Regions from separate parts of the Rummeliibacillus sp. TYF005 genome, predicted to be linked through region 2. Evidence: predicted binding sites of a transcription regulator. Region 2 holds the regulator's gene; the other holds the start of a gene.

Region 1 (5,241 bases), on a different contig from region 2:
CGTATCCATTATTTTTTCAAGATCAAAATTTGTTACAACCTTTTCAGGAACGTATCGTCCAACTCCAATAATTCCAGCATTCATGAGGTAACGCCTCTCTTCTTTGTTATCAATTATTAGTATCTGGTCTTAATTATAGCGAATATTTTTTTAGTTTTCAACTTTTCTTATAATTTTGCCGTTTTATGTACAAGCTATTTTGAAAAGAATCTTTTAATTAAACAGTCATATATGATATGATAGAACAGGTAGAAAAGTCAGTTAGAGGTGAAACAAATGAAATATATTATGTTAGTTATTTGGTCTGCATTATTAGTTTCTACATTGAACTATGTAGTCAGCTCAATCAATAATGTACCACTAGATGGTCCTGCATTTACAAAAGGTTTATGGATTTCACTTATCATTTCTGCATTAATCCTTGTATTGGATGCAGTTATTCCATCAAAATCACCTAAAGAAGTAGGTCATCAAGAATAATGAAAATCCTGCCCATCGTGTGGCAGGATTTTTTTAGTATATAGATAATGTATATCTTTATCCTCTGGATGAAGTAAAAAATCCCGATGATTTAAACTTCATCGGGATTTTTTCTTTATAGTGTTAGCGCTTGAGATATTTATCCTTCTTTATGAATGACAACTTGATCGTCTTCCATAGATACTACTAATGTATCTCCTGCCATAGCTTCGCCCTTTAATAATTCTTGTGCAACTAATGTTTCAATATTGCGTTGTACAAAGCGACGTAGAGGTCTAGCACCGAATGCAGGATCTACTCCTTCTTTCGCAATCCATTGCATTACATCTTCTGTTACTTGTAAGTCTATTTCTTGTTCAGCAACACGTTTTTGTAACAACTTAATATATTTCTTAGCAATTTCAAAATATTGTTCATTCGTCAATGAATGGAACATGATTATATCATCTAAACGGTTTAATAGTTCTGGTTTAAAGTGTTGTTTTAATGCTGCCATGACCAAATCCTCAACCGCATGCTCACTTTCTTGCTCTTTCAAATCCATTAAATAATTAGATCCGATATTAGATGTTAGGATAATGACTGTATTTGTAAAGTTTACTGTACGTCCTTGACTATCTGTAATACGACCATCATCTAAAATTTGAAGTAAGATATTCGCTACATCTGGATGTGCTTTTTCGATTTCATCTAATAGGACGACTGAATATGGATTACGTCTGACAGCTTCTGTTAGTTGGCCACCTTCTTCGTAACCGATATAACCTGGAGGTGCTCCGACTAATCGAGATACACTATGTTTCTCCATATATTCGGACATATCAATTCGGATAAAGTGATCTTCTGAGTCGAAAAGTTGTGCTGCTAATGCTTTTGCCAATTCAGTCTTACCAACACCAGTAGGTCCTAGGAATAAGAAGGATCCAATTGGTTTGTTAGGATCTTGAATTCCAGCTCTAGCACGCCAAACAGCTTCTGTTACTAAACGTACTGCATCATCTTGACCAACTACTCGTTCATGGAGCGTATCTTTCAAATGCAATAATTTTTCACGTTCGCCTTCGACTAATTTTGTTACTGGAATGCCTGTCCATCTAGAAACGATCGATGCAATTTCTTCAGAAGTAACATCTTCTCTTAAAAGTCTTGTTTCGTTTTCACCTTGCATTGTTTTTTCTAATTGTTGCAATTCCTTTTCAAGTTCTGGAATTTTGCCGTGACGTAGTACTGCTGCTTTGTTTAAGTCATAATCATTTTCTGCGTCTTCTAATTCTCTACGATATCGGTTCAGAACTTCACGTTTTTCTTGAATTGTATGCAATGAAGATTTTTCTGATTCCCATTGTTCTTTCATCGCTTTTGATGATTCTTTCAGTTTTGCAAGTTCTTCACGTAAAGCAACCAAACGTTTTTGACTTGCATCATCCTTTTCTTTCATCAATGCTTGTTCTTCAATTTCTAATTGCATTTGTCGACGTGTTACTTCATCTAACTCTTGTGGCATAGAATCAATTTCTGTACGAATCATTGCACATGCTTCGTCGATTAAATCGATTGCTTTATCTGGTAAGAATCTTTCAGTTAAATAACGATTGGAAAGTTCAGCAGCTGCTACAATTGCTCGGTCATGAATCTTTACTGCATGGTGTAGTTCGAATCTTTCTTTTAATCCACGTAGAATTGAAATGGTATCTTCTACAGATGGTTCACGTACTAATACTTGTTGGAAACGACGTTCAAGTGCAGGATCTTTTTCGATATACATACGGTATTCATCTAAAGTTGTAGCACCGATACAATGTAGCTCACCACGCGCTAACATTGGTTTCAACATGTTGCCGGCATCCATCGCACCATCTGTTTTACCAGCTCCAACGATTGTGTGAATTTCATCGATAAATAATATAATACGACCTTCACTTTCTTTTACTTCTTTTAATACGCCTTTTAACCGTTCTTCAAATTGCCCACGATAACTTGCACCAGCAATCAATGCACTCATATCTAATTCATAAATGAGGCGGTCTTTTAATCCTTCTGGTACATCTTTTTTAACAATACGTTGTGCTAATCCTTCTACTATTGCTGTTTTACCAACACCTGGTTCACCGATTAATACAGGGTTATTCTTTGTTTTACGAGAAAGGATACGAATGACATTTCTGATTTCTTGGTCACGACCAATTACAGGATCCATCTTTCCTTTTTTAACTTCTTCTACTAAGTTTCGTCCAAATTGTTCCAATGGGCTTTTTTGTTCTTCATTGTTCATTTGCATTTGCATAAGATCCAACTCCTTTGTTTGACCTTTATTGACCTTTTGATTAATTACATTATAGTTTCGTTATTCTTAAATGTAAAGAGAAATGTTTGACCTTTTTTGACCTTTTGTCAAAGGCATTATTTACATAGTTCTTTCTTCTCTTTAGTTCCTTTGATCAATCATTTGTGCGTTAGTTAATTTCTATTCTTCATCTGATTTTATAAAACTTAAGGTTCAATTTCCTTTTCACTTACCCTACTTTTGTTACCTATACTACTACTAATACTCATACTGTTCCGAAAAATTTTCAAAAGAAATGTGACAATTTAAATGTATCGAAATAATTCAATATTCCTATGTTATAATGAAGGAAAATTAGGGAAGGTTGTAGATGATATGGTAAACTCTTACACGATAGCTCCACTTCCTGATAATATTTCAAAGATTTTTAAAGAAAATGGTTCACTTATTAAAATTTCAAAAGGTAGTCATATTTGTCTAGAAGGTGAACGTGTAAAAGATATTTTCTACGTTGTATCCGGGAAAGTGATTTTATCCAAAGAAACTGTAAGTGGTAAAGAATTGACTCTACGAATTTGTGGAAGTAATGATTGTATTGGCGAGGGAATTATTTTTAGCAAAACAGGATATTATCCACTAAGTGCTAAAGCATTGGAACCATCAACTGTCATTACCCTCGATCGGAATTTGTTTGAAATGTGTTTAAGTCAAGAGCCTACTATATTAATAGAATGCATTAAGTGGTTGCAATTGCAAAATTTAAAAACACAAACAAAAATGCGCGATTTACTTTTATACGGGAAAAAGGGAGCGCTTTACTCCACTATTATACGTTTAACTAATACTTATGGCATTTTTCAAGATTCCGGAGACATTGTCATTGATTATCCATTAACTAATTCTGACCTTGCCAACCTATGTGCCACTAGTCGAGAAGTGATTAATAGAATGTTACATGATTTGAAAAAGCAAAAGGTCATCTCATTTGATAAAAGTATTATTACAGTCCATAATTTAGAATTTTTGAAGAATGAATGCGAATGTGAAAATTGCCCATTAAGTGTTTGTCGAATAGACTAGTTTACATCTTTTATCTATACCCATCTACAATATAACTATACAAAAAGCTTGGTTCTACAATGTGTAGCAACCAAGCTTTTTGATTTTATAGAAGTAGATTTCGTTAGTACCTTTGAGCTTGCGATTTGTTTGTTGCTAAATGAGGAATTCTTAGTTTGTTTATTACAACTCGTTGTTCCCCTATGTTCAATGATGTTGTAGTTCGTTAAATTTTTTATGTTTTAATTCGAGTACGATATCGCATTCTTTTGCGATTTCTCTTTCATGCGTGATGACAATGACGCATTTACCTTGCTCGTGGGCAAGTTCTTTAAAAAGCCGAATGATTTCTAAAGAATTTTTTTCGTCTAAGTTTCCTGTTGGTTCATCAGCTACTACAAGTTTTGCTTCACAGCACATAGCTCGTACGATTGCTACGCGTTGTTGCTGACCACCTGATAGATGTTGCACGTTTTTTTGTGCCATTTCCTTAGTAATCCCCACTTTTTCTAGCATAGAGAGCGCATAATCTTTCCTATTAGTAGATTGACTATGAGTGATTTCCATTGCGGATACAATATTATCTACTGCAGACATATAAGGTAGTAAATTATACGATTGGAATACAATCGACACACATTGGTTCCGGTAATTTGTAAGGCCTATCTTTTTTAATGATTTGCCTTCATACAGTATTTCACCTGTTTTTGGAACATCTAGTCCAGCGATCAAGGATAGAAAAGTTGTCTTTCCTGACCCGCTTGAACCTAAAATACTGTATAGTTTTCCCTTTTCAAATGTCAAATTTACATTTTCATATAAAGCATCATCTATATTTTTATACCAATAGTTTACGTCTTTTACTTCTAACATCATTTCACCCTCTTATGAGATTAAGATTTTTTTAGGTTGCATACGCATAACACCGATTGATGCAATGATTACTGCTAGGAAGCTAATAGCTAATCCAAATCCACCTAGCTCAACTAATTCTTTCAATGATAAAGTAATATTCAAATCTTCAATTTGCTTTGCGTTTTCTGCACTAGATGCTCCAAAGTTTGAGAAGGATGGCGCCCCTCCACCGTTTCCGGGACCGCCTTGACCACTAGGTGCCTGTCCTCTATTTCCGCTTGGTCCTCCGTTTTGACCAGGGCCTCCTTGATTATTTGGTGAAGAAGCCGTAGTTGTTGTTTGTTGTTCTAATAGCTGTTCACCCACTATATTGCCAACAAATTTACCACTTACTCCAGAAATGACAAGCGCAATGACTAGGACTGCAAGCAATTCTGCGAAAAATTGACCAATAATTTTGGTACGCTTTTCACCAAGAGATAGTAGTACTCCAATCTCATACTTGCGTTCGCGAATCGTTAATATAACGATTAATGCGAGAATCACAGTACCTGCTACTGATA
Region 2 (5,241 bases):
ATTGTTCACAATTTGTTGAGCAAGACCTTCAGCAATTGCTGTTTTACCTACACCGGGTTCCCCGATTAATACAGGATTATTTTTTGTTCGACGAGATAATACTTCAATAACACGCGTAATTTCTTTGCTACGGCCAATTACAGGATCTAAGCTACCTTCTCTAGCAATTTGAGTAAGGTCACGTGCTAAGCCATCCAAAGTTGGTGTATTTGCTGCTGGAGCTGCGTTCGTATTTGCTTGTGGATGATCACTACTCCCCAAAAGTTGTAATACCTGTTGGCGAGCTTTGTTCAGGCTTACACCTGCATTATTTAATACTCGTGCCGCTACACCTTCACCTTCACGAATTAATGCTAAAAGTAAATGTTCTGTGCCAATATAGGAATGGCCTAATTTACGTGATTCATCAACTGATAACTCGATGACCTTTTTAGCTCTAGGTGTATAATGAACGATTGGGCCAACATTTTTTGTCCCCATTCCAACTAATTCTTCAATACCTTCTTCAATCATGTCAGTACTTACATCGATTGCTTCAAGTGCCTTTGCAGCAATTCCGCCACCCTCGCGGATTAGCCCTAATAATATATGTTCAGTACCAATTGCCTCGTGTTTCATACGAATTGCTTCTTCTTGTGCAAGTTGCAAAACCTTTTGAGCACGCTGTGTAAAACGATTATACATCATAAAAAATCCTCCCCTTCTTCACCGTTTCTACTGTTTAGAGTCGTTATTGTTCATTTGCAATTGTTCTCTAATAATGGATGCACGGTAAACATCTCTTTCATTTGCTTGGAGTGTTGTACCTGCATGTTGTTGTAAAAAACCCGGTTGCATGATTAACATGCACTCATTTAACACACGATCCGGAATAGGTGGTATCAACCCCAAATCTATACCCAATCGTACATTTGATAAACAATTTGCTGCTTCTTCACTCGATAGGATTCTTGCATATTGTAAAACACCTAGCGAGCGATTTAATCGGTCAGACACAGCAATGGATGCATGTTCTAATAACGCTCTCCTTGCACCAATTTCCTTTTGAACGATTTGTTCAGCAACACTTTGTAAATCTAAAATTATATCTTCTTCGGGCTTACCAAGTGTAATTTGGTTTGAAATTTGATAGTAATTTCCGATAGCCTCTGTACCCTCACCATAAATCCCACGCACAACCATTCCTAATCGTGCCATCGTATTAATAAGTGGACCCATTTGATTCGTAACTGTTAGAGCAGGTAAATGCATCATCACAGAAGCTCTAAGTCCAGTACCTGTATTAGTTGGGCAGCTTGTTAAATAACCAAACGAATCATCAAAGGCGTATGGTAATTTTCTTTCTAACAAGCGATCCATTTCATCCGCTAAATGATATGCTTTATCTAATTGTAACCCTGGTTGTAAGCATTGAATTCGGATATGATCCTCTTCATTTATCATAATACTAACCGTTTCATCTTCTGATACTAAGATTGAACCCATTTTTGTTTTATTTGCCAATTGTGGACTTATTAAATGTTTTTCCACTAATACCTGTCGTTGTAATGCTGGCATGTCATGAAGTGAAAAATAGGAAAACGGAACATCTAGATTATTGTCTTCATCAATAACTGCACTAGATACAAGCTTATCAATTTGTAATGCTTCATCATCTGAAAAAGCCCTTGGAAAACGAAAGCCTGTTAAATTCCTAGCCAATCGAATACGCGTACTCATAATAATATCCCCATAATTAATATCTCCACGCATCCAAAGAGGTGGCTTACTTTTTAGAAAATGATCAATGCTCGTCACTTTCCTCACCCCCCGATTGTAACTTTTTCTCTAATTCTCGAACTTGGTCTCGAATAGTAGCTGCATCTTCAAAACGTTCTTCCTCAACAGCCGATTTCATGTCTTGCCGTAACGCTTCAATTTGCCTTTTCATCTGGTAACTTTCGTTAATAGAACCAGGTACTTTTCCAATATGCTCAATCGCACCATTATGAAGTCTTTTAAGTACTTGAGGTAATTGTTCCTTAAAAGTTTCATAACAAGTTGGGCAATTAAATTTCCCTTCTTCTAAGAACTTTCTATAAGTCATACCACATTGTGGACAACTATCGTTTTGAACTTTTGTCTGAGTATTACTAATTGGAACTGCCTGAACCGACCAGCTTGGTGTCCCAAACCAACTTGAAAATAATTTTTGCACTGCATTTGGGTCTTCATCTGAATCGAGGTTCAAGTGAAAATGATCCAACTGCTTATTACACACATCGCAATAATGCCTAGTCAATTTTTTACCATTTTTCATTTGTGTAACTGTGATAGTAGCCGGTCGCTGTTTACAATTTTCACAAATCATACCTTGCACCTCTTTACGTTTGCTTGTCATACTTTAACGTTAATAACATAGCGTGCAATATTCGTGCACGTAATTCATCCCTTACCGGCAAGTTAATACATAGTACTGAACGATCAAGTGCTGCAATCATCATTTTGGCTTCTCTACGGGTAATCACATCTTCGTCAATCAAACGGAAAATAAAATCTTGAGTCGACGACTGGGATATTGAATCACCGACTTGTTGTAAAATTTCATCGATCAGTTCTGCCTCAGAGTTAGCCTTTACACGTAAAATTCGAATATAGCCGCCTCCACCACGTTTACTTTCTACTATATAACCACGTTCAGCAGTAAATCTTGTATTAATGACATAATTTATTTGTGACGGTACACATTGAAATTTATCGGCAATCTCACTTCTTTTTATCTCAATATGCCCTTTACCACCTAATTCAATAACTTCCTTCAAATACCCTTCAATAATGTCAGAGATATTTCGCATTTAGCTTCCACCTCACTCGCATCACTGACTTTGACTATCTTTGACTATATTATATAAGGCTATAAAAAATGTCGCAAATATTCTGCATTACTTTTTATGGTTTTCGTTTTTCTAATATACATAAAAAGCATACCGCTATATGCAGTATGCTCAACAATTAACTGATTAAATCCACTTACCCACTATAGGATAATCCCACGCTTCATCTTGCAACGCTTTAACAATCCCAATGATCGGAACAATAATACCCATAAGACCGAAGACAATAATCATCGGAATACCAATTATAGCTAAAATTATGGTGATGGATAAGAAGGTCCCAACACCAACTAATAACCACATTACAAATTGGAATAACAACGCTTGAATGGATAATTTTTTTACTTCTTCATCTTTAATAAAAAGGAAGAAGAGTATTGGCACTAAACATGGAGCAAAAAATGCACTTGCATGCAAGATCACTTTTATTCCCTTTTCCTCCAAACTAATCACTCACTTTCAATGTACTAAAAGCATTTATGTTATAGCTATTTTACGTTCAATACGATAAATAAGTTTCACTTTTTATAAAACTTTACATAACCCCTTTCTACTAAACTGGAACATTTCAATTATTGTTTCGTCTTTTTTTATATAACAAAGTAAGGAGGTTGTTTCCTATGAAAAAAGCACTTTTACTTATAGGGACAATTCTACTCAGCTTACTCATTTTTATCGGTATGCCCTACTACTTACTAAAAAGTTCATTAATGCACAATTGCAGCGAGCAATCAGCGACATGTACCGAAACAATGCATCATAAATTATCCCACGAAATTTCAATTCACCCCGATTTTCGGGATTCTAATATACTAGAGAAACTTTCAACTAATAAACCCGGCTATTGAAATCTTTAGTAGGGATCATTTATAACGAGAAAACTTACTAGGCTATTCCTTTCTACTATAAAATTTTGCTAGCTATGGTTGTCGAATTAAGATTCCACCATTCTCATTACAAGAGGCTTGTCTCAAAAGAGCTTTTCAGACAAGCCCTTTTTCTATTCAATTTATGGAAACATTAGCATTTTTGTGAGAGGATAAGTATAACAATGGTTGAAATGAGGCGTAACAATGATTCGAACACTTGGAGTGACTAATGATCAACAACTAAAAGTGAATTTCCCATTAGAAGAAATTAAACAAGGTCAATTCGATTGGTATTGGGTAGATTTTGTGAAACCTGATGCCAAAGAAGATGCATTATTAGATACCTTTTTCCACTTTCATCCTTTAGCAATTGAAGATTGTTTAATGCGTCTACAACGCCCAAAAATAGATTATTACGATGATTATCATTTTCTAGTTGTCCATAAGATTAACGAAGAAACATTTGAAGCTGAAGAAGTAAACCTGTTCGTTTCCCCTAATTTTGTGGTAACTTATCATAAATCCTCTGTACCGGAATTTGACGTTGTAAGGAATCGATTAGCAAATCGTCCACAGACTTGGGAACGGGGGTCTATTTTTGTTATGTACCAAGCAATAGATAAAATTGTAGACAGTTATTTTCCTATGGTATATAACATCGAAGACCATTTAAATGAAATTGAAGATCATTTGAATTATCAAAATAGCACAAAATCCATGGGTAATGTATTCGACTTACGAAGCGATTTACTTCATATAAGAAGAACGATTTTACCAATGCGCGATTTACTGTATCGTATATTAAATTCTTACCGATTTAATTTGGGCGATCAAGAAAGGGTCTATTTTGGAGATATTCATGACCATTTACTCAAACTAACTGAAATGGTTGAGTCGAATCGTGAACTAACAGCTGATATGAGAGATAGCCATATGTCAGTAAACGCTACTCGTATGAATGGTATTATGATGATTTTAACAATTATTTCATCTATCTTTATCCCATTAACCTTTATAGCTGGGGTTTATGGTATGAACTTTAAGCATATGCCAGAACTTGAATGGCATTATGGATACTTCATTATTTTATTAGCGATGTTAGGCATTGCTATTTCAATGATAGCTTGGTTCAAATATAAAGGATGGTTTGACTTATTTAAACCATAAAAAATGCCTCTTTCATTTTTATGAACGGAGGCATTTTTACTTTTTAAAGAAGATTCTATTTCAAAAATTAGCGACTGATAAATTTTAAACTATTTATCTTTTATACCGAATAAAATAAATGACAAAATGTAAGTTACTAAAGTTGCTCCAGCTGCAATTAAAATACGATTAGTAGTTGGGACTGAAGTGTAATTAGAATTCAGTAACATCATAGAAGATACAGCAACTACAGCAGCTAATGGTAATGCGTATTTCATACCTCTTTGTTTATCCATTCTATCGTACATCCTTTTCTCTAAAACATTTTCTTTATTGTAGCATGCTAACATCTA

Evidence for each region. Region 2 encodes CtsR, which represses protease genes until heat stress. Its sites were predicted from a motif close to ATGGTCAATAAAGGTCAAACA; they were not measured.
Region 1: CW357_RS03545 (ATP-dependent Clp protease ATP-binding subunit) is a predicted target of CtsR. The motif match lies at 2,780-2,800, and genes of this name have one in related genera.

Annotation. Positions count from the first base shown of each region.
Region 1 covers NZ_ML122542.1:349,652-354,892, reverse strand. The annotation lists gene CW357_RS03555 (beta-ketoacyl-ACP synthase III) at 1-84, opposite strand, end outside; gene CW357_RS03550 (YjzD family protein) at 277-480, shown strand; gene CW357_RS03545 (ATP-dependent Clp protease ATP-binding subunit) at 620-2,764, opposite strand; gene CW357_RS03540 (Crp/Fnr family transcriptional regulator) at 3,140-3,844, shown strand; gene CW357_RS03535 (ABC transporter ATP-binding protein) at 4,031-4,696, opposite strand; gene CW357_RS03530 (ABC transporter permease) at 4,709-5,241, opposite strand, start outside.
Region 2 covers NZ_ML122543.1:52,942-58,182, forward strand. The annotation lists gene CW357_RS03940 (ATP-dependent Clp protease ATP-binding subunit) at 1-687, opposite strand, end outside; gene CW357_RS03945 (protein arginine kinase) at 715-1,752, opposite strand; gene CW357_RS03950 (UvrB/UvrC motif-containing protein) at 1,784-2,350, opposite strand; gene CW357_RS03955 (CtsR family transcriptional regulator) at 2,364-2,834, opposite strand; gene CW357_RS03960 (magnetosome magnetite crystal formation protein family) at 3,000-3,317, opposite strand; gene CW357_RS03965 (hypothetical protein) at 3,494-3,721, shown strand; gene corA (magnesium/cobalt transporter CorA) at 3,947-4,909, shown strand; gene CW357_RS03975 (hypothetical protein) at 4,999-5,196, opposite strand.